3 regions of the Hymenobacter sp. B1770 genome follow, and region 1 is predicted to be linked to each of the others. Evidence: riboswitches for the same ligand, from Rfam matches in the RefSeq annotation. Region 1 holds a riboswitch; each other region holds the start of a gene.
The links. Region 1 has a riboswitch for S-adenosylmethionine ahead of ACP7AJ_RS04905 (SusC/RagA family TonB-linked outer membrane protein). Riboswitches for the same ligand answer to the same signal wherever they lie in the genome.
Positions count from the first base shown of each region.

Region 1 (7,828 bases):
TTCTGCCAGCGCTGCAGCTGCTCGCTTAGGTAGCCAATGTTGCTTTGCGTGCCGCCGTGCACCAGGAAAAAGCGGTTCATATTCATGATTTTCGCTCCTTGCTCGAAGTTGAGCGTGAAGCCAAAATCGAGGCCTTTGAAGTTGACTGAGTTGGTAACTCCGCCGAAATAGTTGGGCCAAGCATTGCCCACCAGCTTGCGGTCGGCCACGGTTATGCGGCCGTCGCCGTTCACGTCTTCGTACTGGGCGTCGCCGTTTTCGCGGCTCACGCCGGTCTGGTTGTACAGCCAGAACGAGTAGAGCGGGGCACCCTCTTCCAACCGGAAAATATCGCGCGAGCCCGTGGTGATGGGGGCCGCCAACTTTTCAATCTTGTTCACGTTGCGGGCCACGTTGAAGGTGGTGTTCCACTGCACGGCGGTGGTTTTGGGTAGCCAGCTAGCGGTAAGTTGTACTTCGATGCCCTTGTTGCTCACAGCGCCGAAGTTTTCTACTACCGAGGAGAAGCCGGTTTTGCGCGGCACCGGCACGTTCAGCAGCAGGCCTGAGGTGTACTTGTCGTAATAATTAAGCTCCAGCAGCAAGTGGTTTTGCAGCACCGCCGCGTCGAGGCCCACGTTCCACTGCTGGGTCGATTCCCAGCTCAGGTTGGGGTTGGCAAGCTGCAGCGGGGCCGTGCCCGGCAGGTCGAGGTAGTTGGCTCCACCCTGCACCAGGCCCAAGGATGCGAAGTCACTGATGCCGGCCTGGTTGCCCGTACGGCCTAAGCTGCCGCGCAGCTTCAGCTCCTGGAAAATATTCAAATCTTGAATGAAGCTTTCTTCGCCCAGGCGCCAGCCCAGGCCCACAGCCGGAAAATAGCCCCAGCGGTTGTCGCGCCCGAAGCGGGATGAGGCATCGGCACGCACGCTTACATCGGCGGTGTAGCGCTCCTTAAAGGAATAAGTGGCTTTGCCGAAAAACGAAACAAGCCCAGCCTGTGAGCGCGCCGAAGAACCCGTTTGGGTAGCGGCCGAAGCAATGGTGGTCAAGTCATTGCCGGGAAACTGCTGCCCCGCCAGGCTGGTCCGCTGGAAGGTGTTTTGCTGCAGCGTATTGCCCACCAGGGCTTGCAGCGAGTGGTTTTCACCAAAGTTGACGTTGTAATTCAGCGTCTGCTCGTTGAGCAAGGTGATGTCGCGTGACAGAAACGAGGACGCCGTGCCCCGGGGCTGACCAGCCAGTATCAGGGTGTTGTTGAAGTTGTTCTCGTACATGTCGTTGAAGTCGATGCTCCAACTGCTGCGCAGGGTCAGGTTCTTGAGCAGCGCATACTGCCCGTACACATTGGAGATGACGCGCGAGCCCACAGCGTCATTGTTCAGGTTGTTGATGAGGGCTAGGTGGTTGTCGAACGAACCGTATTTGGCATAGCTGCCATCGGGGTTGTAAATCGGCAGATTGGTGCGCGGAAACAGAGCCGAGTTGATGACGCCCACGGGGTTGTTATCATTGCTGCTCACGTTGCGGTGGGTGCGGGCCAGCGCGGTGCTGGTGCCGATGCGCAACTTGTCCGTCACCGAGTTATCCAGGTTTACGCGCAAGCTAAACCGGTTGAAGGCGCTGGGCCGGGCGATGGATTCCTGGGAGAAGTACCCCGCCCCTATGTAAAACTGGGTTTTGGCTGAGCCCCCGGCTGCCGACAGCTCGTAGCTGTGCGTTTGGGCCGTGCGGAAAACGTCGCTGAGTCGGTCGTAAGTCTGCTGTTCTTCTGGTAGGCCCCGGCCGCCAGCCGCCTTGGCGCGGAAAGGCAGCTGCGAAGGGTTGCCGCCGTCGTTCAAAAACCGCTCATTTTCCAACGCTGCCAGCTCTGGCCCGGTCACCAGGCTGTACTGCTTCGCCGCCTTCGACAGCGCGTGGTAGGTGTTGAAGGTGATGCTGGTTTTGTCGCCGGCTTTGCCACGCTTGGTGGTGATGAGCACAACCCCATTGGCGCCCCGCGAGCCGTAGATGGCGGTGGCGTTGGCATCCTTAAGAATCTCAATGCTCTCGATGTCCTGCGGGTTCAGGTCGGCCAATGGGTTGGCGGATACCTGGTTGCCCAACCCCGTAGCAATGAGATTGGTGTTGTTGATGAACACGCCATCGACCACATAGAGTGGGTCGTTGCTGGCATTCACAGAGTTGCTGCCCCGTATGCGGATGAAAATGCCGCCGCCCGGTACTCCCGAATTGGCCGATACCTGCACGCCAGGCGCCTTGCCCTGCAACAGCTGGTCGGGGCTGGCGGCGGGAATGTCCTTGAGCGCATCGCCCTTCACGGAGCTAATGGCGCTGGTGAGCGTTTTGCGGTTTTGCTCGCTGTAGCCCGTCACTACTACTTCGGCGAGCTGCTGCAAGTCTGGGGCAAGGTCAATGGCGAGTGGCGTGCTGCCAGCTTGCACTTCCTTTTTGGCATAGCCTACGTAGCTGAAAATGAGTGCAGAGCCTGCCGAAACGTGCAGCGCAAATTGGCCATTCGCGTCGGTGGTAGTGCCGGCACTGCTGCCCTTGGCCATCACCGTAACACCGGGCAAAGGCGTATGGCTGGAGGCGTCAGTAACAATGCCGCTCACTTGCGGCCCGCCTTCCGACTGTGCGTAGCTGGTGGCGGTGGCCCCTCCCCAGAGCAGGGTAATCAGCACCCGCCGAAGCGTATTTGGTTTCATCAGATTTATAAGTTGGGGGTGGTGGGTCCCGCGCTGCCAGCCGTCACGTAGTGGCGACGCGGAAGAGACCCGAGAGGATTAAGGGGAATAGAAAGGGTCGCTGGCTTCCAGCGCCTTCTCTCCCGAGCAGGAGACAGAAGGCAGCCTTAGCAGCATTCCGCTGCTGGGCCGGGCTGCCATTGGTGCACAGCGGCGCTCGGCCCAAAGCCGCAGAATTACCCGGAAAAAGAAAGAATTGACCTGCGCCTGCCACCTGGCAGACACTAACACGTTGGCCCGCAGCCGCAAACGGCCAGAACAAACGTGCGCGACCCCGCTGCTACTTTGCTGCGGTAGTCACTACGGCCGGTGAGGAATCTAAAAGCTTACTAAGCCCAACATCCCCGACCGGCCCGCCGCATACACGCGGCTGCGCTCGACGCACAACAACACTGCTTTGCAGCAAGTGAGGTGGTTGGTGAAATGCGGAGGGGACGTAATAAGTCCATGGCTTTTGTTTTTATATGGTCAGGACTTGGCACCGTTTCGGGGCGGATGCCCCGTTGGTTGCCGGCGTTTCGTCGAGCCTGTCTCTCCACGCCTCTGTATAAAAACAACCCTTTGGTTGGAAGGAATTGTGGGACAAATGTAAAGGAGCTTTTTTTAGAATTGCTCATTACAGGCCCGAATTTTATTCAAATCCTAGAATAATCTAGTCGTTAAACCAGTATTCAAATACCCGCTAAACATGAATAAAAAGGGCATTTCAAACGATATTGTTTGCCTGGGATTAAGGACATTAAAGTCTTCCCTAAACCCGGAATTTTGCAATTATTTTTTTATTGTGTTTAAGCACTGCCACCCAGTGTTTCTCACGATTTCCCTTTGCTTTGGTATTAGCCAAGCACCTGGCCGCTCAACTTTAGCTCCTGGCGGGCATCGTAGTAGCACTGCAGAATGGAGTCCATCGGGGCGGTGCCGGCAGCTACGGCCTGCACGCGAGCTCGGTACTCGGGGGCCAGCAAGCGCAGCAGCGGCTGCGCTACCCCGGTGAAATGCTGAAAGGCATCCAGCAGCTGCGCGTTTCATTCAGCATGGTAATTCAGCAAATCGTCGGGCAATACCTGGGTGCGGGCACAGCCCGGCTCGGGCACGCAGTAGAACGGCTCGCTGGGATTGAGGTACCCGTAGTCGTCGGTCAATTCCTCACCAAGAAAACTGTCGCGCACGGCCAACTCGCAGTCGTAGGCGGTGCTCATGCAGCTCGAGCGAAAGCTGTAATTGACAAAACGGGCATGGTCGCCGCAGAGCGCATAGTTCCCGTGGTGGTCGCGGTAACAATACTTATCCAGAAATACTCTTTGGAGTGGGTCCATCCTTTCAAAGCATGGCGGCGAAATAATTTGGTCCAAAGAGTCGAATATCCAAGCGATAGTGCCCTTGGGAATAAGCTTGGTGGCGACCACGCCTAAGCCGATTTCGGGGCTGATGAAGCGCAATTCGGTGTCAGGATGAATCATGTGAATTTGGCCGATAAAGGAGGTGGCAATGTTAGAAAAAACGGGCACCAAACAAAGCAGAACAGCGCACTAGCGGCCTACTGCCCTACTTTTGCCAGCACACCCCACCCCACCCCCATGGCTACCTCCCCGAACTCGCCTGCACTTCGCTCTTGGATTGACATTCCGCCCGGCAACGACTTTCCTATCCAAAACCTCCCCTTTGGGGTGTTCGAAACCGACGAGCGGGGGCCGCACCTGGCAGTGGCCATCGGCGGCTATGTGCTCGACCTTTATGCTGCCAGCCAGTACGGCTTTTTTGAGGACCTGACCGAGTTGGGGGAAGCCCAGCCCAAGGTGTTTCGCCGGCGTTCCCTCAACGCCTTCTTGCGGCTGGGTCGCCCCGCGTGGCGCGCTGTGCGCCAGCGTGTGAGTGAGCTGCTGCGCCACGATGCCCCCGAGCTGCGCGACAACGAAGAAGCCATGCGCAGCTGCCTATTGCGCCAAACCGAAGTGCGCATGCTCCGGCCCGTGAAGCCCAACAACTACACCGACTTTTACAGCAGCATCGAACACGCCACCAACGTGGGCACCATGTTCCGCGACCCCGCCAATGCCCTGCTGCCCAACTGGCGCCACCTGCCCATTGGCTACCACGGCCGCACCAGCAGCATAGTGGTATCAGGCACCCCCATCCGTCGCCCCAACGGCCAGCGCAAGGCTCCCGACGAAACGACCCCCACATTTGGCCCTAGCCGCCAGCTCGACTTTGAGCTGGAAATGGCCTTCGTGGTGGGCACCGGCACCGCCCTGGGCAGCACAGTGCCAATTGACGCAGCTGAAGACCACATTTTTGGCCTCTGCCTGTTCAACGACTGGAGTGCCCGCGACCTGCAAAGCTGGGAATACGTGCCCCTGGGCCCGTTCCTGGGCAAGAACTTTGGCAGCAGTCTGGCCCCGTGGGTGGTCACGCTCGATGCCCTGGAGCCCTTCCGCATGGCGGGCCCTGTGCAGGAGCCCACGCCCCTGCCCTACCTAAACCACGGCGGTGAGCACAACTTCGACATCAACCTCGAAGTAGGCCTTGCGCCGGCGGGCGGCCCCGAAACCACCATCAGCCGTTCCAATTTCAGCCTAATGTACTGGAGCATGGCCCAGCAGCTCACCCACCACGCTTCCAACGGCTGTAACCTCGAAGCTGGCGACCTCTACGCGTCCGGCACCATCAGCGGCACGACGCCCGACTCGCTGGGCTCGATGCTGGAGCTGGCGTGGCGTGGCACCCGTCCCGTGCCCCTGGCCGACGGCTCAGAGCGCAAATTTCTGCTTGATGGCGACACCGTAACCATGCGCGGCTACGCTGAGAAAGATGGCGTGCGCATTGGGTTTGGGGAAGTGCGCGGCGCCATTCTTCCGGCTGAATAGGGCAAGGGTGCGCCAAGCAGAACGAGGTTTCGCAAGGGTTGATTAATTGTCAACCCTTGCGAAACCTCGTTCTGCTTGGCGCACCTCTGCTTTTAATGAATTCGGTCGTCCCGCACGGGCAGGTTCGTCACAATTTCGCCCTCTATTTTCAGCAACTCCTGCAGTCGCTCGTCAACCAGTTTTGGGTCACAATATTCCTTGGCTAAATCAACGTAGCTCACGAAATGCGCTGCTTCCGAGACCATTAATTCGTAATAGAATTTACTCAGTTCCTGGTCGGCGATATTTTGCCATAGCAGTTTAAAACGCTCGCAGCTGCGTGCCTCAATTAAGGCCGAAACCAACAGTTGGTCCATGAGCTGGCGCTCGCGGGCGCCGCCTTTGCGCACGTGGGCCAGCAGTTGCACCACGTACTCGTCTTTACGGGGCCGGCCCAACTCAAAACCGCGTTTGCGCAGCTCCAGGAGCACTCTTTCGAAGTGGCTCCATTCCTCGGCCACCAGGTCTGTCAGCTCATCAACCAGCCGGGTTTTCTCCGGATAATGGATAATCATGCTGATGCCCGTGCTCGCGGCCTTCTGCTCGCACCATGCGTGGTCAACTAAGATATCTTCAATATTTTTTCCAGCAATATCTACCCAGCGCGGGTCAGTATTCAGCTTTAATTTCAGAATGGTTTTCTCTTTCATTTTCGTGTTTCTAATTAAAGAAGTCCCATCTCAACCCTAATTGAAAACGGCGCGGATAGCCAGTATAATAAGGCGTAGTGAAATAGCCGTCGCCCATAATTCCCTGATTGACATAAGCCACCTTTAGAAATACAGTTACGGCTTTGATGTCAGCCGAGAAAAACACGTCTACTACCGGGTAATTGCGAATAGTGAAAGTGTTTTGTTGGTAAAACTGCTGGGTGCTAGGGCTGTAATTAAACGCCCGGTATCTGGACTGATAATACATTTCGGCGCCGACTTGGCTAAACAGCGCTTTGCGGAATATATAGCTCTCATAATACACACGGGTGTTAGTTACGAGCGCGGGTATGCGAATACCATCGACGTCGCCGCCGCGGGTGTAAGTGGCTTCGTTATCGAAGTTTACCCGCCCGAAGCGCACCTGGTGCCGGGCTCTGCCGATAAGGAGGTTGCGGGCAGTTTCCGTTTCCTGAACTGGCTTGGCATCGGTGCCATAATACACCAGATTGCTAATATTCACCCCACTGACACTGGCTTCGAAACGTTGCTGCGTGAGGCGCCCCAGGCTGGGCAATTTTAGGCGCAAGCGGCCGGTAAGCTGCGTGGTATTGGTATTATCAAAGTCATTGTCGCTGCCGGGGAGGTGGTTCCACTGGTAGTGGTTGCCCACAAACTGCTGCTGGGTGAGCGTGGGTGAATAGGAACTGCGCAAAAGCTCGCCTGAAAGCGGCCCCGTGCGGACTGATGCCCGCAGCCAGTATTCCGGAAAGTTGGGGTAGGGATTGCCAAAGGAATAAGCCAGCACTTCGCCGGCCGTTTCCACGGCATATATGGTGCGGTAGTTAAACGCGGCAGTGCCCCCAAAAAAAACCTGGTTGAAACTGCGTGGGCTGGCAGCCTGCGTCAGGTTGATTATTGGATTTCCAACCACGGTTGAGGAATCGGCCCGCTTGGTGTTGAGGCCCGCGATGCGGTCGCGGGCGTACAGGCGGTATTCCACGGCATTGGTGCGGCCCAGTACCCCCACTGTGTTTTCGACCTGCCGAAACTCGGCCCGGTCGATGGTGGCGTTCACGTTGTATGGCGGTGTGTTAGGGTAAAACAACAGCGCGCCGTTTTCCTGCCGCCGCAGCTCCGAGTCGGAGTAGTTGTTGTACTGACGCTTGGCGTCGAAGGTGTGATAAACGGTAAGCCCACGCCCCAGCAGCCGGTAGGTTTGGGTGAAGTATACTTGGTCGCGGTCCTCGTTGTTCACGGCATTATTGAGGTACACCCGCTCGCGGCCGTAGTTGAACAAGTCCTCGGGGCTGGTCTGGCCGGGGGCTGTGTCAGTAGGCGGCACCGGCCAGATTCCGCCCTGCTCGATACCGCGGTGGCGCACGTTGGTAAAGTTGAACAACAGATGGTACCGCTCGTCCTCGGTCTGAAACCGGCTAAAGAATAGCAGATTGGAATGCTCGACCAAGCCATCGCGGGAAGAGCGAGCCGCCAGAATCTTGTTCGACGCAATCCGCTCGTAGGACACGCCTACGCTGAAGTTTTTGCG
Region 1 is NZ_JAFCUF010000002.1:208,678-216,505, reverse strand. Features, by position in the region: gene ACP7AJ_RS04905 (SusC/RagA family TonB-linked outer membrane protein) at 1-2,687, opposite strand, end outside; SAM riboswitch class I at 3,184-3,280, opposite strand; gene ACP7AJ_RS04900 (hypothetical protein) at 3,563-3,691, opposite strand; gene ACP7AJ_RS04895 (SET domain-containing protein) at 3,752-4,234, opposite strand; gene fahA (fumarylacetoacetase) at 4,304-5,590, shown strand; gene ACP7AJ_RS04885 (tRNA-(ms[2]io[6]A)-hydroxylase) at 5,683-6,279, opposite strand; gene ACP7AJ_RS04880 (putative porin) at 6,290-7,828, opposite strand, start outside.

Region 2 (7,828 bases), on a different contig from region 1:
ACTTCTTTGCATGCCCGACAAAACAATGCTTTAAGCCGGTGCGTTTTCCTTGTTGAGTATGTCGTTTACTCCTTGCTCGCACTGCTATGAAAATAACTTTCCTACTTATAGTGACCCTCCTGTTGGCTGGTTTGCAGACAGCTACCGCCCAAATTGACACCACGCGGGCCCGTTACTACCAGCCCGTCTTCCCGAATGTGACCGTGACGTCGGGCGTCAATTATGGCTCGGCGGTCAATTCTGCCGGCGTCAACCAGCAGTTGCTGATGGACATCTACCAGCCCACCAGCGACACCGTGCAGCGCCGGCCAATCATCATCTTTGCCCATCAGGGCGGCTTCATCACCGGCACCCGCACCGATGCCTACATGGTAAACGTGTGTACTCGCTTTGCCCGGCTGGGCTACGTTACGGCCAGCATCGATTACCGCCTGCTGGATTTCGTTACCATCCTCACGGCTTTTGATACGGTGAACATCGCCAAATCGGCCATTCGCGGCATGCAGGACATGCGTGCGGCCGTGCGCTTCTTCCGGCGCGACGCGGCCACCACCCGCACCTACCGCGTGCACCCCGATTTTATTACGGTTGGCGGCTCGTCGGCCGGGGGCTTTGCGGCTCTTGCAGTCGGCTATCTGGACAAAGCTTCGGAAGTGCCAGCGTATGTGGGCCTGGCGGCGCTGGGCGGCATTGAGGGCGCCAGCGGCAACCCGGGCTACAGCAGCGCCGTGCTGGCAGTGCTCAACCTAAGCGGCGCCACCGAAAACCCCAGCCTCATCGAGCCGGGCAACGTGCCCCTGTGCAGCGTGCACGGCACTGCCGATGCCACTGTGCCTTACCTGCAGGGCAGAGTTGGCGGTGGCCTGCCACCCAAGTACGTGTACGGCAGCGGCCGCTTGCATCCCCGGGCCACTGCTTTGGGCATTCGCAACACCCTGCGCCCCTTGCGAGGTGCTGGCCACGTTCCCTTTGAGAACAATGCCGCCTACGCCGATACCACCTTTCGCACCATGCGCGACTTTCTGCGGCCTAGCCTGGCCCAGCCGGGCACTGTAATAACGGCGGCTGCGCCAAGCGCTGCGAAGGCCGGGCCAGCCGCGCAGGCTTACCCCATTCCCGCAGATGATGCCATCCGCCTTGTGCTGCCCCCAGCGTGGGCCCTGCCCGTCGAGGCCCAGCTGCTCGACGTCACCGGTCGCGTGGTGCGAACCATCAATCCCCACGTCCGCGACGTAGAGGTGCTGCGCGGAGCTTTAAGAGCCGGGGTTTACTCGCTAAAGTTTCCCGGGCAGCTCCCCATTCGAATTGAATTTTGGTAGGTCAGGAGGGACGTTTCCCGCTAGTCCGAGAAACAAGAGGAGCCAACTGCGCTGCTCGCGGGCCAGGTAGTGCAGCAGAGCTTCCGGCGTTTAGTGTGCAAAAGTGGGCACGTAGAATAGCTCCAGAAAGTGGGTGATTGCCGCCGTTTCCAGCAGAAAGCCGTCGTGCCCATAGCGCGAATCCAGTTCGGCGTACATCGCGCCGGGTATATGATTGGCCAGCTCCCGCTGCTCACTGAGCGGAAACAACACGTCGGAGGTAATGCCCAACACCAACGTACGGGCCCCAATGCGGCGCAGAGCGGCTGGTACCCCGCCGCGTCCGCGGCCTAGGTTGTGGGTGTCCATGCTGCGGCTCAGGGCCACGTAGCTGTAGGCGTCGAAGCGGGCCACCAGCTTGTTGCCCTGGTAGCGTTGGTAGGCACTGGCGCGGTGCTCGCGCAGCAGCTCGTCGTCGGGGTCGGTCTGGGTTTCGCCGTAGGCCGAATAGCTGCGGTAGCTGAGCAGGGCAATGGCCCGGGCGGCACGCAGGCCGTCGTCGCCCCCGCCGGGCTGGCCGGCGGCGTAAGTTGGGTCGGCTTCGATGGCCAGGCGCTGGGCTTCGTTGAAGGCAATGCCCCAGGCCGAGTGCCGGGCATTGGTGGCAATTACCACCAGATGGTCAAACAAATCGGGGCGTTGCACGGCCCATTCCAGGGCCTGCTGCCCGCCTAGCGAGCCTCCAATCAGCGTGTGAATATCAGTCAGATCCAGGTCCTGGCGCAGGGCCTCGTGGGCCGCCACCAGGTCCCGAATGGTCAGGCGCGGGAAGTGCTGGAAGCGCGGAAGGCCCGTGGCTGGGTCTGGGTCGAGCGGGCTGGTGCTGCCGTAACAGGAGCCCAGCACGTTGGCGCACACAATGAACCAGTCGGCCGGGTCGTAGTAGCAGCCCGTTCCTACCAGGCCCGGCCACCAGCTTAGCACGTCGGCATTGGCCGTAAGGGCGTGGCATACCCAGACCACGTTGTCGCGCTCGGCGTTTAGCTGGCCCCAGGTGCGGTAGGCCACGTGGGCGCCCGCCAGGGTTTCCCCGCTTTCGAGGCGCAGGTCGGGGAGGGGAAGAATATGGTCGTGCATGTGGATCTGACTTTTTTTCACCGCAGGAGCCGCAGAAGGGTTTCGCAGAAGAACGCCCTCTGCGAAACCCTTCTGCGGCTCCTGCGGTGAAAGACTTATACTTCCAGTGGCTGGGCGTGCTCCAGCTCCGGCTCTTCAACGTCGACACCCGCTGTAGGGAGCGCAGCCGTGTTGCCAATGGCATCGAATGCCTGCTGCAAATCGGCTTTAATGTCCTCAAAATGCTCGATGCCCAGCGACAGGCGCAGCGAAGTGGGCGTGACGCCAGCGGCGAGCTGCTCTTCCTCGCTTAGCTGCTGGTGCGTGGTGGCCGAGGGCTGAATAATCAGCGTCTTGGCGTCGCCCACGTTGGCCAGGTGGCTGATGAGCTTCAGATTATCAATGAATTGTGTAGCCGTTTCCTTGCTGCCCTTCACCCGGAAGCTGAGCACGCCGCCGAAGCCGCGCTTCAGGTATTTCTGGGCCGTAGCGTGGTAGGGGCTGCTGGCCAGGCCGGGATAGTTCACGCTTTCTACCTGTGGGTGCTGCTCCAGCCAGGTAGCAATCTTCAGCGCATTTTCCACGGTGCGGTCTACCCGCAGGCTTAGGGTTTCGAGGCCAATGAGCAGCTGCCAGGAGTTGAACGGGCTGATGGCAGGGCCAAAGTCGCGCAGCCCCTCTACCCGGGCCCGAATGATGAAGGCAATGTTGCCAAAAGGCCCGCCCTTGCCAAATACGTCGTTGAAAACCAAGCCGTGGTAACCCTCGCTGGGCTCGGTAAACTGCGGGAACTTGCCATTGCCGAAGTCGTAGGTGCCGCCGTCCACAATCACGCCGCCCACGCTGGTGCCGTGGCCGCCAATCCACTTCGTGGCCGACTCGACCACAATGTGCGCACCGTGTTCTAGGGGCCGAAACAGGTACCCGCCCGCCCCAAAGGTGTTGTCCACAATAAGCGGCAGGTCGTGCTTGTTGGCAATGGCCGCAATTGCCTCAAAATCGGGTACGCTGAAGCTGGGATTGCCGATGGTTTCCAGGTAAATGGCTTTGGTCTTGTCGTCAATCAGCGCCTCAAAGCTGGCGGGGTTGTCGCCGTCGGCAAAGCGCGCCTCAATGCCCAGGCGCTTGAAGGCCACCTTGAATTGATTGTAGGTGCCGCCGTATAGGTAGGCCGTGCTCACGAAGTTGTCGCCGGCTTGCAGAATGTTGTTGAGGGCAATAAACTGGGCCGCCTGGCCCGAGCCAGTGGCGAGGGCGGCCACGCCACCTTCGAGGGCCGCTACGCGTTGCTCAAACACGTCGGTGGTCGGGTTCATCAGGCGGGTGTAGATGTTGCCGAACTCCTTTAGGGCAAATAGGTTGGCGCCATGCTCGGCGCTCTTAAATACGTAAGAAGTGGTTTGGAACAGCGGCACTGCGCGGGCACCGGTGGTCGGGTCGGGCTGCTGGCCGGCGTGGAGTTGCAGCGTTTCGAAATGCAAAGGGGAAGCAGACATAATGCGGGTACGTTTGAAGGTGAAAAGTTAGAAAATGATAGGTAAAGAGCGCAAAACGGTCTGAAAAGGCGGTTTGTAAGCGCAGTGAAGCCCCAATGGCCCGTGCTGAAGATGCGGCCCCAACCGGCTGCCTTGGCCCAAAAAGCCAGCAGCGAGCACAAAGGGCCACCAAAAAAATCAGAAGGAGGGGAAGGGTTGTCTAAGCCGGTATCAGCTTAGCAACAACACGGGCACCAACAGCACATTCGCATTCGTGCCGGGCACGATGACACGCCGTAGCCGCTAGGGGCCACAACGACAAAGCCCGAAGCCAGAGCACGCAAAGCGGCCGGAGCATTCGGGACTAAATAAGCGGAGGTAAGGAGGTTTTCCATGGCACTCGATTCATATGCCCCTCCCCGGCCTGAGCCGGAGCGGGTAGGAATTGGCACCTTTCGCGCGGTCGAAGGTTGCCAGCGGGTCACGGAGCCTATTCTCTCGCCGCTTCTGTATAAAACTTAAAACTTCCCCGCCGCGAGCGGAGGAGTACCTTGTTGTTGGTGAGCCAAATGTACGCGAGAAATTTTTTTATGGGCAAGCACTTGCCAAGAAAAATAATTTTGAGTACCCCGCCAAGCGAAGCATTCAGCGTGCAAAAATTGAATGACACTACCTAGCCAACCGCTTCGAGCCAGCACTTTCAAACCTTTCAAGCACAAAAAAGCCACCCTGAAACAGAGTGGCTTTTCTCACCTTTTTTCTGCAAAAAAGTACCTAGAGACTAGGTAGGGTCAACACCTGGCCGACTTCAATCAGGTCAGGGTTGTTGCCGATGATGGCCTTGTTGGCCTCGTATATCTTTGGCCACTTCGCGGCATCGCCGTAGTGGTTTTTAGCAATTTTTGAAAGCGAGTCACCGCTTACCACGGTGTACGAGTTACCAGTAGCAGCCGGATTGCTGTTGTTGCCGAAAAAATCGGTTCCGCCAGCAGCCGGGTTTGCAGCGGGCTCTACGGGCTTTTGCTCGCCTTTGTCGCTGAGAAAATCAAAGAGTCCCATGGAAAGTTTCAATTTGATGAAAAATAAAATAAGGCGGCTTGCCTGAAGGCTAGCCGACACGGCACATATACGGGCAAGCTCAAGGGGGGTTTCGCTCTAAACCCTTTTGCGTGCCACCCGTAAGCCGACGAGCCCGCTATTGCGCGGCTTGTTCCTTCATTTCACCATTTTGCTTATTCTCATGAAATCTCACTCGCTTTTTTCGCTTCGTTATTTCGCTAGCCTGTTGATGCTCCTATCGTTGTTTACTGTTGCTTGTGGCAGCGATAAGGGCAAGGTAGAAGGAGTAAATATGTTGTACGGCACCGACAGCAAGGTATGGAAAACTGCTAAAGAGCTTGACAGTACCGGCGACAAAGTGAAGCAAACCTCAGCGCAAAAGCAAGAAGAACTGCGCATTTTTGCAAATGGCACTTACAACATGACCGGTGCCACTGGGGCTATCTCGGGAAAATACACCTTTGACCAGGCGGGCAAAACCATTACCATGACCCCCGATGGCTCAGCCACCAGCAATACTTTTACCGTGGAAACGCTCACCGACGACAAGCTCACGCTGAAGTCGGCCGACGGCGCCGCGCTGATGTTGGAAGCTGATTAAAAAGGTTTTTAGCGTAAGAAAAAGCCCCGTGCCGCAATGGCACGGGGCTTTTTTTGTGCCGAATGAAGATGTTCAAGTACGGCAGAATAAGAACAGAAATACTCTCCTCCTCTGCCATCGATACCAATGCTGCTGCCCTTGTAGGTTGCTAAACCTTGGCTGTGGCAGCGGGCTGCTTGATGAACACCCGCGTCACCCAGCGCGGTAAAAAAATCATACCCAGCACCAGATACAGGTAGTATGTCACGACCCGATACAGCAGCACCATGAAGCTGGTCATGGTAGCGGTGCCGATGAAGCTGCCAAAGAAGGTGGGAAACGCGCCCTCGGCAATGCCCGCGCCGCCAGGTGTGATGGCCAGCAGCAGGATGACTTTGTAGGTGATGTTGCGGGCAAAGATGAACAGGAAAGTGCCCGCACCCATGGGCACAAACGCCGCAATGAGGCAGCCAATAATGGCGTAGCGGGCCGTCCAGACGAAGGCCGTGCTCGCCGCCGCCTGCCACCAGTAGCGGGGGCCGTTGCCGCGCAGCTGCATCGAGGCCCGCACCATTTCCTGGCCGTGGCGGTAGGCTTTGCGCCGCCAGCGCCGCAGCAGCCGAAGCGAAAACAGCCGCACCAGCAGCCGCCGCACCGAGCGCGGATTTACGAAAATGGCGTAGAGCATGAGGCCCGCGTAGAGCATCACAAAAATATAGCTCACCCCAAACGCTACCCGCAGCGTGGCCACAAAGCCGGTTTGCAGCGCCTCGTGCGGATAAAGCCCAGCCCCGGCTACCAGTACCACCAGCGGCACCATCAGCACGTAGTACAGGTTGTCGAGCAGGGCCGTGACCATGATGTAAGCCAAGCCCTTGCCCAGCGGGATGCCTTCCTTTTCCAGAATAAAGGGCGCTGCTGCCGTGCCGCCCTGCCCTGAGGGCAGCACGCAGGAGGCGAATTCCCATATCATGATGACATCCAGAGCCTGCCGGTAGGTCAGTTCGTCCTCGGCAATGTGGCGGATGCGGTAGATGTAGCCCAGGTCGCGGGCTACCAGCACCAGCAGGGCCACCAGCAGCCAGCGCCAGTCGGCGTTCTGCAGGGGGGCTAGCTCGCCGGGCTTGTAGCTGCGGTAGAACAGAAACGCTACAACACCCAAGCCAATGACAACCGGCAGGATGAGACGCGAGGGCCGTAGCCGCTGCAGGAAGTTTGCATCGGTTTCGGAAAATGCAGGGAGCTTGTCAGGCATTGGAAGAGGAAGGGCCGCTGAACAAAAGTAGGGCGTAGCCCGCCAGGTACGGCTGCCGAGAGAGGGCATTAAAGCAGAACGCCATGCTCCGCGGCGCGGGCATGACGTTCTGCCTTATATCTGCGCATCGGTTACGGACGGCCACCGGGGCTGCCAGCGGGCGTGATGCCGCCCGGCGTAGTAGTGCCAGGCGATGGCGCATTGGCCGGCCTGTTAACTGGATTAGCGGGCGCGGGGAGCGGTGCCGTAGGTTGGCGCCGGGTCGAGTCGGAAGGCTGCGCTGTGGGGCGAAGCAGAGCCGGAACCGCGCCCGGCAAGGCGCGGGGGATGGTACGGGTCGAGTCGGTGGTGGCGCTGTCGGCGGGAGAGGTCAGTGGTTGGGCGCCGGGGACGGCGTTGGGAGCCGTGCCAGCAGGTGTGCCGGGGGCACCGGGCCGTGCGCCTGGGGTCGCGCCGGGGGCGCCGCCGGCCGGGCGCCCGCCCGCGGGAGCACCGCCACCGCCGCCATCACCAGCGTCGCCGCCGCCACCGCCTTCGCTTTTCAAATCATCGTTGTTAATGCTCTTGCTGCGGCGTGGAGGAGCCGCCGTGAGCTTACCAATGCGGTAATTGAAGCTAATCCGAAAGCCAATGATGTTGGACAAGTTGCGGCTGGCCTGGTCGATAAGGGGCGACACCACAGTGCTGCGCACAGTGAGTGTGGGCGTGAAAAAGTTGTCAAACCCAAAGCCGAGGCTGCCCCGCTTTTCCGCAAAATCACGCTTCACGCCTACGGTGTAGAAGTACTGCCCGCTCTGTTCGCCCTGGAGTTGCACTTGGCGGCCACGGAAGAAGGAAAAGGCCTGCACGCCCCACACTGGCGTGAAATTATAGGAACCCCCCACTCGGCCACTTATTACCCAGCCCTGGTTGGAGGCGTTGAAATTGGCGTCGGGCACGTTGTTAGTGAGGGTGGTATAGTAGACGTCGGTGCCTGCGTTCAGATTGAGCTTGCCGTTGTTGATGTTGGCAAACAGGCTGCCGCCGTACGCATTCTGCTGGCCGA
Region 2 is NZ_JAFCUF010000001.1:61,450-69,277, reverse strand. Features, by position in the region: gene ACP7AJ_RS00250 (hypothetical protein) at 87-1,319, shown strand; gene ACP7AJ_RS00245 (homoserine O-acetyltransferase family protein) at 1,410-2,435, opposite strand; gene ACP7AJ_RS00240 (O-acetylhomoserine aminocarboxypropyltransferase/cysteine synthase family protein) at 2,531-3,910, opposite strand; SAM riboswitch class I at 4,292-4,407, opposite strand; gene ACP7AJ_RS00235 (LysM peptidoglycan-binding domain-containing protein) at 4,664-4,948, opposite strand; gene ACP7AJ_RS00230 (hypothetical protein) at 5,130-5,549, shown strand; gene ACP7AJ_RS00225 (lysylphosphatidylglycerol synthase transmembrane domain-containing protein) at 5,698-6,783, opposite strand; gene ACP7AJ_RS00220 (TonB-dependent receptor domain-containing protein) at 6,915-7,828, opposite strand, start outside.
Region 2: it holds a riboswitch for S-adenosylmethionine, as region 1 does, so the genes downstream of both, ACP7AJ_RS00240 (O-acetylhomoserine aminocarboxypropyltransferase/cysteine synthase family protein) here and ACP7AJ_RS04905 (SusC/RagA family TonB-linked outer membrane protein) in region 1, are expected to answer to the same signal.

Region 3 (7,828 bases), on a different contig from region 1:
TTCTTCGGCGATTCGGCCCTGGTAACCCTCATCGATACGGCCCTGCACGCCAACCCCGACCTACTGGTGGCCGTGCAGCGCGTGGAAATAGCCCGCGCCAGCCTGCTGGCGGCTCAGGGCGCGCTGTTGCCAAGTGCAAGAGTCGGGGCAACCGCCGGCTTCGACCGGTTTGCTGCCTATGCGGCCCAGGGCCAGACCAGTACCAACGACGGCCGGGACCTGCCCAACGGGGTGCCCAACTTCTCCATGGGCTTGCAAAGCAGTTGGGAAATCGACCTGTGGGGCAAACTGCGTAGCCGCCGCCAAGCGGCCTTCGCGCGCGTGCTGGCCAGTGAGCAAGGCCGGCGCCTGGTGCAAACCGCCCTCATCGCCCAGGTGGCCAGCCTCTACTACGAGCTGCTCACCTTCGACAACCAACTGGCCGTACTGGGTAAAAACCGCGCCCTGCAGGAACGCGCCGTCGAAATTGTGAAGCTCCAGAAGCTGGGTGGTCGGGCCACCGAACTGGCCGTGCAGCAGTTCGCGGCCCAGCTGCTGCGCACCCGCAGCCTCGAAATCGAAGCTCGCCAGCGCATCGCCGCCACCGAAAACACTCTTAACCGCCTGTTGGGGCGCTACCCACAGCCCATCCGGCGCGGCCTGCCCTTGACCATGCAGCAGATACCGGTGCAAGTAGCGGCCGGCCTGCCCGCCGCCATGCTCCTGCGCCGCCCCGATGTGCAGCAGGCCGAACTGAACCTGATAGCCTCCCGCGCCGATGTAGCCGCCGCCCGCGCCGCCTTCCTGCCTTCGCTCACGCTGGGCCCGTACCTGGGGCTAAATGCGTACACACCCGCGCTGCTCTTCCAAACGCCCGGCTCGCTGGCTTACGGCCTGCTCGGCGGCCTTTCGGCCCCACTACTCAATCGCAGCCTGTTTCGGGCGGACTACCGCCGCTCGGCCGCGCAGCAGCAGGCCGCTTACTGGAACTACCAAAAGGCTGTGCAAACCGGCTTTGAGGAAGTGAGCACCAACCTGAGCGGCATTGAAAACTACCGCCGCGTGGCTGACCTGCGCCAGCAGGAAGTGGCCGCCCTCACGCGCGCCGTGGATGTATCAAACGACCTCTACCGGGCCAACTACGCCAACTACCTCGAAGTGGTGACGGCCCAGCGCAGCGTGCTCGATGCCGAGCTCATCCTCACCGACACGCGCCGCCAGCAGTTCCTGCTGCTTATCGACCTCTACCGTGCCTTAGGCGGCGGCTGGGACGCCAGCCCCGGAGCAGCAGGGGAGTAAGAGGTCGGCCTAATGGGACTGGTAGGCTCGGTGGGTACACCGGCCTTCTGCCATGAGCACCCACCGAGCTACTTTGCATGGGGCGCCGGTCCGCTTTTTTAACCCTCGCTTTGCCGATGAATCTTGGTGCCACCCGCGCTGCTGTGCCCCAATCGCCAAGTGCCGCTGAGCCCATGGGCAACGCAATCGGGTACATCAAAGACCTCTTCACAAAATGATAACATTGGAGGTATGGCGCCGTTAGCAGCACCTGACCAGCGCTGTACGAGTGCGCTTTCTAAGGCTATTGCGCCACTGCGGGCCGCTCCGGGTACTGGGGCTTTCTCACGTTGTGCCCATCGCAAGGGGGGGCGTGTCGGACGGATATTTTTGGTTAATTAAATTTTTCTTCTATATTTGGCACATCAATTCCTCTAGTTTGAAGGATTGTTTTTATACAGAGGCGTGGAGAGACAGGCTCGACGAAACGCCGGCAACCCCCTGCTAACGCAGAACGGTGCCAACTCCTGACCATATAAAAACAAGTTGCCGTGCGCCATTCCAACCACCTCCGCCTGCTGACCACTTCCGCTCCTGCCCAACAGTCAATGTGTTGTTGCATGTGCTGCCGGGCTATGCGCATGGCCGGGGCAACGGCTGGTTGTTGAAGCACCCTTTTTAACGGTTGTTACCTCTGAGGTAATCCCTTAATGTCGGCGGCTGCATAAGCCACTCTTCTAAGAGCATGGGCATGCCCTGCGAAAGCTGCTGCGAGCCTGCTTTTTAGCCACCTGGTGTCTGCGTGTGCGGCACCGCTCCCTTCATTTTTATGGAAAATCCCCTGGCAGGGCTGGTCGATGACCTGAGCCGCTACTTGGTGGGCCAATCGGTGCCGGAAGCCCTGGCGATGATTGCCGACCACTTCCCCGGCAAAGCCTCCTTCTCGACCTCATTTGGCCTCGAAGACCAAATTCTTACTCACTTCATTTTCACCCACGAGCTGCCCATTCGGGTGTTCACGCTCGACACGGGCCGCAATTTCCAGGAAACCTACTCCACTTGGAACAAAACCCTGCTGCGGTATGGCCGGCCCATTGAGGTGTTTGCGCCTCAGACCGCCGAGCTGGAAGCGCTGGTAAGCCAAAAGGGCCCCAATAGCTTCTACGAAAGCATCGAGAACCGCAAGGAGTGCTGCTACATCCGCAAGATGGAACCGCTGCAGCGCGCTCTGGCCGGCCAAAAGCTGTGGGTGACGGGCATTCGGGCCGAGCAATCGGCCAACCGCCAGCAGATGCACGCGGCCGAGTGGGATGCTGCCCACCAGCTCATCAAAGTGCACCCCTTGTTCGACTGGACCTGGGAGCAGGCCCAGGCTTTTGCCCAGGAGCACGGCATTCCGGTTAGCCCACTGCACCGGCAGGGGTTTGTGAGCATTGGCTGCGCGCCCTGCACCCGCGCCATTCAGCCGGGCGAGGATTTCCGGGCCGGACGCTGGTGGTGGGAAGACCAGGCCGCCAAGGAGTGCGGCCTGCACGCCACCGCCCCACACCAGGGCCTCGACCCGGTGGTGGAGCGAATGCCAGAGTAAGCTGTCCCACTAGTCTCATTTATCCGCGAATGGCTCCGCCGGGGCCCTCCTTCTTTACGCCCTTATGACTACCCTAAACCTTGATTACCTGGACCGCCTCGAAGCCGAAGCCATCCACATTCTGCGCGAAGTAGCTGGCCAGTTTGAGCGCCCCGCGCTGCTTTTTTCGGGCGGCAAAGACTCCATTGCCCTCACGCGCTTAGCCGAAAAGGCCTTCCGCCCCGGCAAGTTTCCTTTTCCGCTCGTGCACATCGACACGGGGCACAACTTTCAGGAAATCATTGATTTCCGCGACTCGCTCGCTGGCAAGCTTGGTGAGCAGCTCATCGTGCGCAAAGTGGAGGATACCATCCGGGAACGGGGCCTGCACGAGCCGGGCGGCAAATACCCCAGCCGCAACCCGCTCCAGACCTACACGCTGCTCGACGTGATTGAGGAGTTTGAGTTTGACGCCTGCATTGGCGGGGCCCGGCGCGACGAGGAGAAGGCCCGTGCCAAGGAGCGGATTTTCTCGGTGCGCGACGAGTTTGGGCAGTGGGACCCGCGCCGCCAGCGCCCCGAGCTGTGGAACATTTACAACGGCCGCATCCAGAAGGGCGAAAACGTGCGCGTGTTCCCCATTTCCAACTGGACCGAGTTGGACGTGTGGAATTACATCCAGCGCGAGAACATTGCCCTGCCCGACATCTACTTCGCCCACGAACGCCGCTGCGTGGTGCTGCCCAGCGGCCAGCTCCTGGGCCTGAGCGAACACCTTAACCTCGACGACACCGACGAAATTGTGAGCCGCCGCGTGCGCTTCCGCACCGTGGGTGATTCCACCTGCACGGCCGCCGTGGAAAGCGAGGCCGCTTCCATCGACGACATTATTCAGGACCTGCTGCTGGCCAAGGTGAGCGAGCGCGGCGCCACGCGGCTCGACGACAACCTCTCCGAAACTGGCATGGAAGACCGCAAGCGCAACGGCTATTTCTAGAAACCCTTTCGGCGGAACCTCACCCCCGGCCCGCACAACTTTATATAAAATGGACTTACTAAGATTTATCACCTGCGGCAGCGTCGACGACGGCAAGAGCACGCTCATCGGGCGCCTGCTCTACGACAGCGACTCCGTGTCGCTGGACGTGCTAGCCACGCTGGAAAAGCGCCGCCACGCCAGCGGCGAGGTCGACTTGGCTTTGCTAACCGACGGCCTAAAAGCCGAGCGCGAACAAGGCATCACCATTGATGTGGCGCACAAATACTTCACCACGCCGCGCCGCAAGTTCATTATCACCGATGCGCCCGGCCACGTGCAGTATACCCGCAACATGGTTACAGGCGCCTCCAACGCCGACTTGGCCATTGTGTTGGTCGATGCCCGGCAGGGCGTCATCGAACAGACTCGCCGCCACACGCTCATTGCCTCGCTGCTGGGCATTCAGCACTTTGTGCTGGCTGTGAACAAAATGGATTTGGTGGGCTACGACGAAGTTATTTTCAACAACATTGTGAGGGACTACCAAGCAGTGGCCGCCCAATTGAAACTGGCGCATGTGGCAGCTATTCCGCTGAGCGCCCTTAACGGCGACAACGTGGTGCGGCGCTCGCGGCACCTGCCCTGGTACGCCGGCCCCAGCCTGCTTGAATACCTCGAAAGCGTGCCCGTGCCGGCCGATGCCAACCCCAACGAGCCACGCTTTCAGGTGCAATACGTTATCCGGCCCCAGACCCCGGAGCTGCCCGATTACCGCGGCTACGCCGGCCGCGTGCAAAGCGGCACATACCGGCCCGGCGATGCCGTGCGCATCTGGCCTTCGGGGGTGGAAACGGTGATTGAGGCCGTGGAAGTAAACCAGCAGAAAGTGGCCGCAGCCACTGCGCCCCAGGGCGTGGTGCTGCGCCTGCGCGACGACGTGGACCTGAGCCGGGGCGATACCATTGTGCCCGTGAGCGCCCACCCGGCCGTGACGCGCGAAGTAGAGGCTACCCTGTGCTGGATGGACGAGCGGCCCCTCAAAGCCGGGCGCAAGCTGCTAGTGCAGCACCACACTGCCGTGCTAAAGGCTTCGGTGACGGCCATTGTGCACAAAACCAACGTGGCCACCTTCGAGAAGGTCGGCACCGACACCGCTCAGCTCAACGACATCGTGCGGGTGCAGCTAAAAACAGCCGGCCCACTCGTGGTCGACGATTACCGCCAGAACCGCGCCACCGGGGCCTTCATCCTCGTCGACGACCAAACGGGCGCCACCCTGGCCGCCGGCCTCATCGAAGGCACCGACCCCGACTACTTCACCACGCCGGTGCCGGCCGAGGCCGCCTTCTCTATTTGATTTCAGTTGGTAGGCAGTCAGATACAAGAGCCCTAACGACTGTCAACAAATAACTAACAGCTAACACCGACCAGCAATTACGCCATGGCTTCCACTTCTCTTTTTATTCCTCGCCTGACGGTGGTTGGTGCTGGCCCGGGCGACCCGGAGCTGCTGACGCTCAAGGGGGCGCGGGTGCTGGCCTCGGCCGATGTAGTGCTTTACGACGCCCTTGCCAACGAGGCCCTGCTGGAACACACCCGGCCCCACACGCCCGCCTTTTTTGTGGGCAAGCGCCGAGGCTTCGCGGGCTACACCCAGGACGAAATCAATGTCCTGATTGTAGAGCAGGCCTACCGCTACGGCCACGTGGTGCGGCTGAAAGGGGGCGACCCGTTTGTGTTTGGCCGCGGCCGCGAAGAAATGCTGTACGCTGAGCAGCACGGCCTGGGCGCCGAGTACGTGCCTGGCATCAGCAGTGCCGTGGCGGCGGCTGGTAGCCTGGGCATTCCGGCCACGCACCGGGGCCTGAGCGAAGGCTTCCGGGTGCTAACGGCTACCACCGCCGATGGCCAGCTGTCGGGGGCGGTGGCCGATGCTGCCCGCACGCCGCGAACCACCACCATCATTCTGATGGGCCTGAACCGCCTGCCCGAAATCATGGCCTTGTTTGCCCGGCACGGCGGGGCAGAGGTGCCGGCGGCTGTCATCCAGAATGGGACGCTGCCCACTGCCCGCCTCGTAACCGGCACGGTGGCCGACCTGGCCGCCCAAACGGCCCGCGCCGGTCTGGGCGCTCCGGCCATCATTGTGGTGGGGGAGGTGGTACGGCTGGCTACCTGCCGGAGTGCCGGCACGCAGCCCGAGGCGCACGCCGCGCTGCTCCATGAGCTGCGGCCCTACGCCAAAGTGGCCTGATGCGGTCCAGCCCTTTTGTTTTTCACTAAGCCTCGTTTTTACCCGTGAATCAATCTCTCTCTCCCTTACCGGCAGGCTTCGACGAAGCCGCCCTGCGCCAGCTCACGGCCGGCTTTACCCCCCAGCAGCTGGTGTGGCTAAGCGGGTACTTCTACGGGCAGGCTGCCGGCGCTCCCGCTGCCGCGCTCGCCCAAGCCCCGGTTGCGGCCGCCGCGCCTGCCGCGACAGAAAAGCTCACCATCCTCTACGGCTCGCATACCGGCAATGGCAAAAAAGTAGCCCAGCAGGCCGCCGAGGCGGCCGGCCGGCGCGGCCTGCTGGCCACCGTGCACGACCTGAACGAGTACCCCACCCGGCAGTTGGCCCAGGAGCAGCACCTGCTGCTGCTTGTGAGCACGCACGGCGAGGGCGAACCGCCCGCTGCTGCCGAGGAGCTGCACCGCTTCGTGCTGGGGCCGCGGGCCCCGCAGCTCCCGAAGCTGCGCTTTGCCGTGCTGGCCCTCGGTGACCGCAGCTACCTGCACTTTTGCCAAACGGGCAAGGAGTTTGACCAGCGGCTGAGCGAGCTAGGCGGCACCCGCCTGCTCGACCGCGTAGACTGCGACGTGGACTACCACGCAGCCGCCGAAGAATGGATTGCCGCTGTCCTGGATAAAATAGGCGTGGCAGCTCCGACCCCTGCGGCCAGTGCCGGCGGTGCGGCCACTCCGGCTCCCGCTCCCAGCCTCTCGCCCGCCATCACGCGCACCAACCCCTGGCCGGCGCGGGTGCTGGAAAGCATTCAGCTGAATGGGCGCGGCTCGTCGAAGGAAACCTACCACATTGAGCTGGACCTGGCCGGCGCGGGCCTGCACTACGCCCCCGGCGATGCCTTGGCCGTGCTGCCCATCAACGAGGACGGGCTGGTGGAGGAAGTGCTGCGCGCCGCCCGTCTCAGCGACACGGCCCCGGTGCAGCTGGGCAGCGAAAGCCGCCCGCTGGCCGCTGTGCTGGCCAGCCGCCGCGAGCTGACGGTGCTCACCCGCGACGTGCTCGAACGCTACGCCGCCCTCACCCAGCACGCCGAGCTGCACTCGCTGCTGGCCGACACGGCGCGCCTGCAGCCCTATATCTACGGCCGCGACGTGGCCGACTTGCTCACGGACTTCCCCACCGACCAGCTCACGGCCCAGGCCCTGGCCGAAACCCTGCGCCCGCTGCCCAGCCGCGCCTATTCCATTGCCAGCAGCCTGCTCGTGCACCCCGACGAAGTTCACCTAACCGTGGGGGCCGTGCGCTACGACGCCCACGGCCGACGCAAGCACGGCGTGTGTTCATCGTACCTGGCCGACCAACTGACGGTGGGCGACACGGCGCGGGTGTTCGTGGAAACCAACGAATACTTCAAGCTGCCCGCCAATGCTGCCACCGACATTATCATGGTGGGCGCGGGCACCGGAGTGGCGCCCTTCCGGGCTTTTGTGGAGGAGCGGGTGGAGCTGGGCGCCACCGGCCGCAACTGGCTGCTATTCGGCAACCCCCATTTCACCACCGATTTTCTGTATCAGGCCGAGTGGCAGCAGCACCTCAAGCGCGGCGGCCTGGCCAAGCTCGATGTGGCTTTTTCGCGCGACCAGGCCGCGAAAGTGTACGTGCAGGACCGCCTGCTCGAAAACAGCCGTGAGGTGTTTGGCTGGCTCGAAAATGGGGCGCAGTTCTACGTCTGCGGCGATAAAAAGCGCCTCGGCAGCGCCGTGCAAACGGCCCTAGCCGAAGTCGTACGCCGCGAAGC
Region 3 is NZ_JAFCUF010000003.1:418,954-426,781, reverse strand. Features, by position in the region: gene ACP7AJ_RS08670 (TolC family protein) at 1-1,278, shown strand, start outside; SAM riboswitch class I at 1,708-1,799, shown strand; gene ACP7AJ_RS08665 (phosphoadenylyl-sulfate reductase) at 2,087-2,845, shown strand; gene cysD (sulfate adenylyltransferase subunit CysD) at 2,910-3,821, shown strand; gene ACP7AJ_RS08655 (sulfate adenylyltransferase subunit 1) at 3,871-5,160, shown strand; gene cobA (uroporphyrinogen-III C-methyltransferase) at 5,245-6,057, shown strand; gene ACP7AJ_RS08645 (assimilatory sulfite reductase (NADPH) flavoprotein subunit) at 6,102-7,828, shown strand, end outside.
Region 3: it holds a riboswitch for S-adenosylmethionine, as region 1 does, so the genes downstream of both, ACP7AJ_RS08665 (phosphoadenylyl-sulfate reductase) here and ACP7AJ_RS04905 (SusC/RagA family TonB-linked outer membrane protein) in region 1, are expected to answer to the same signal.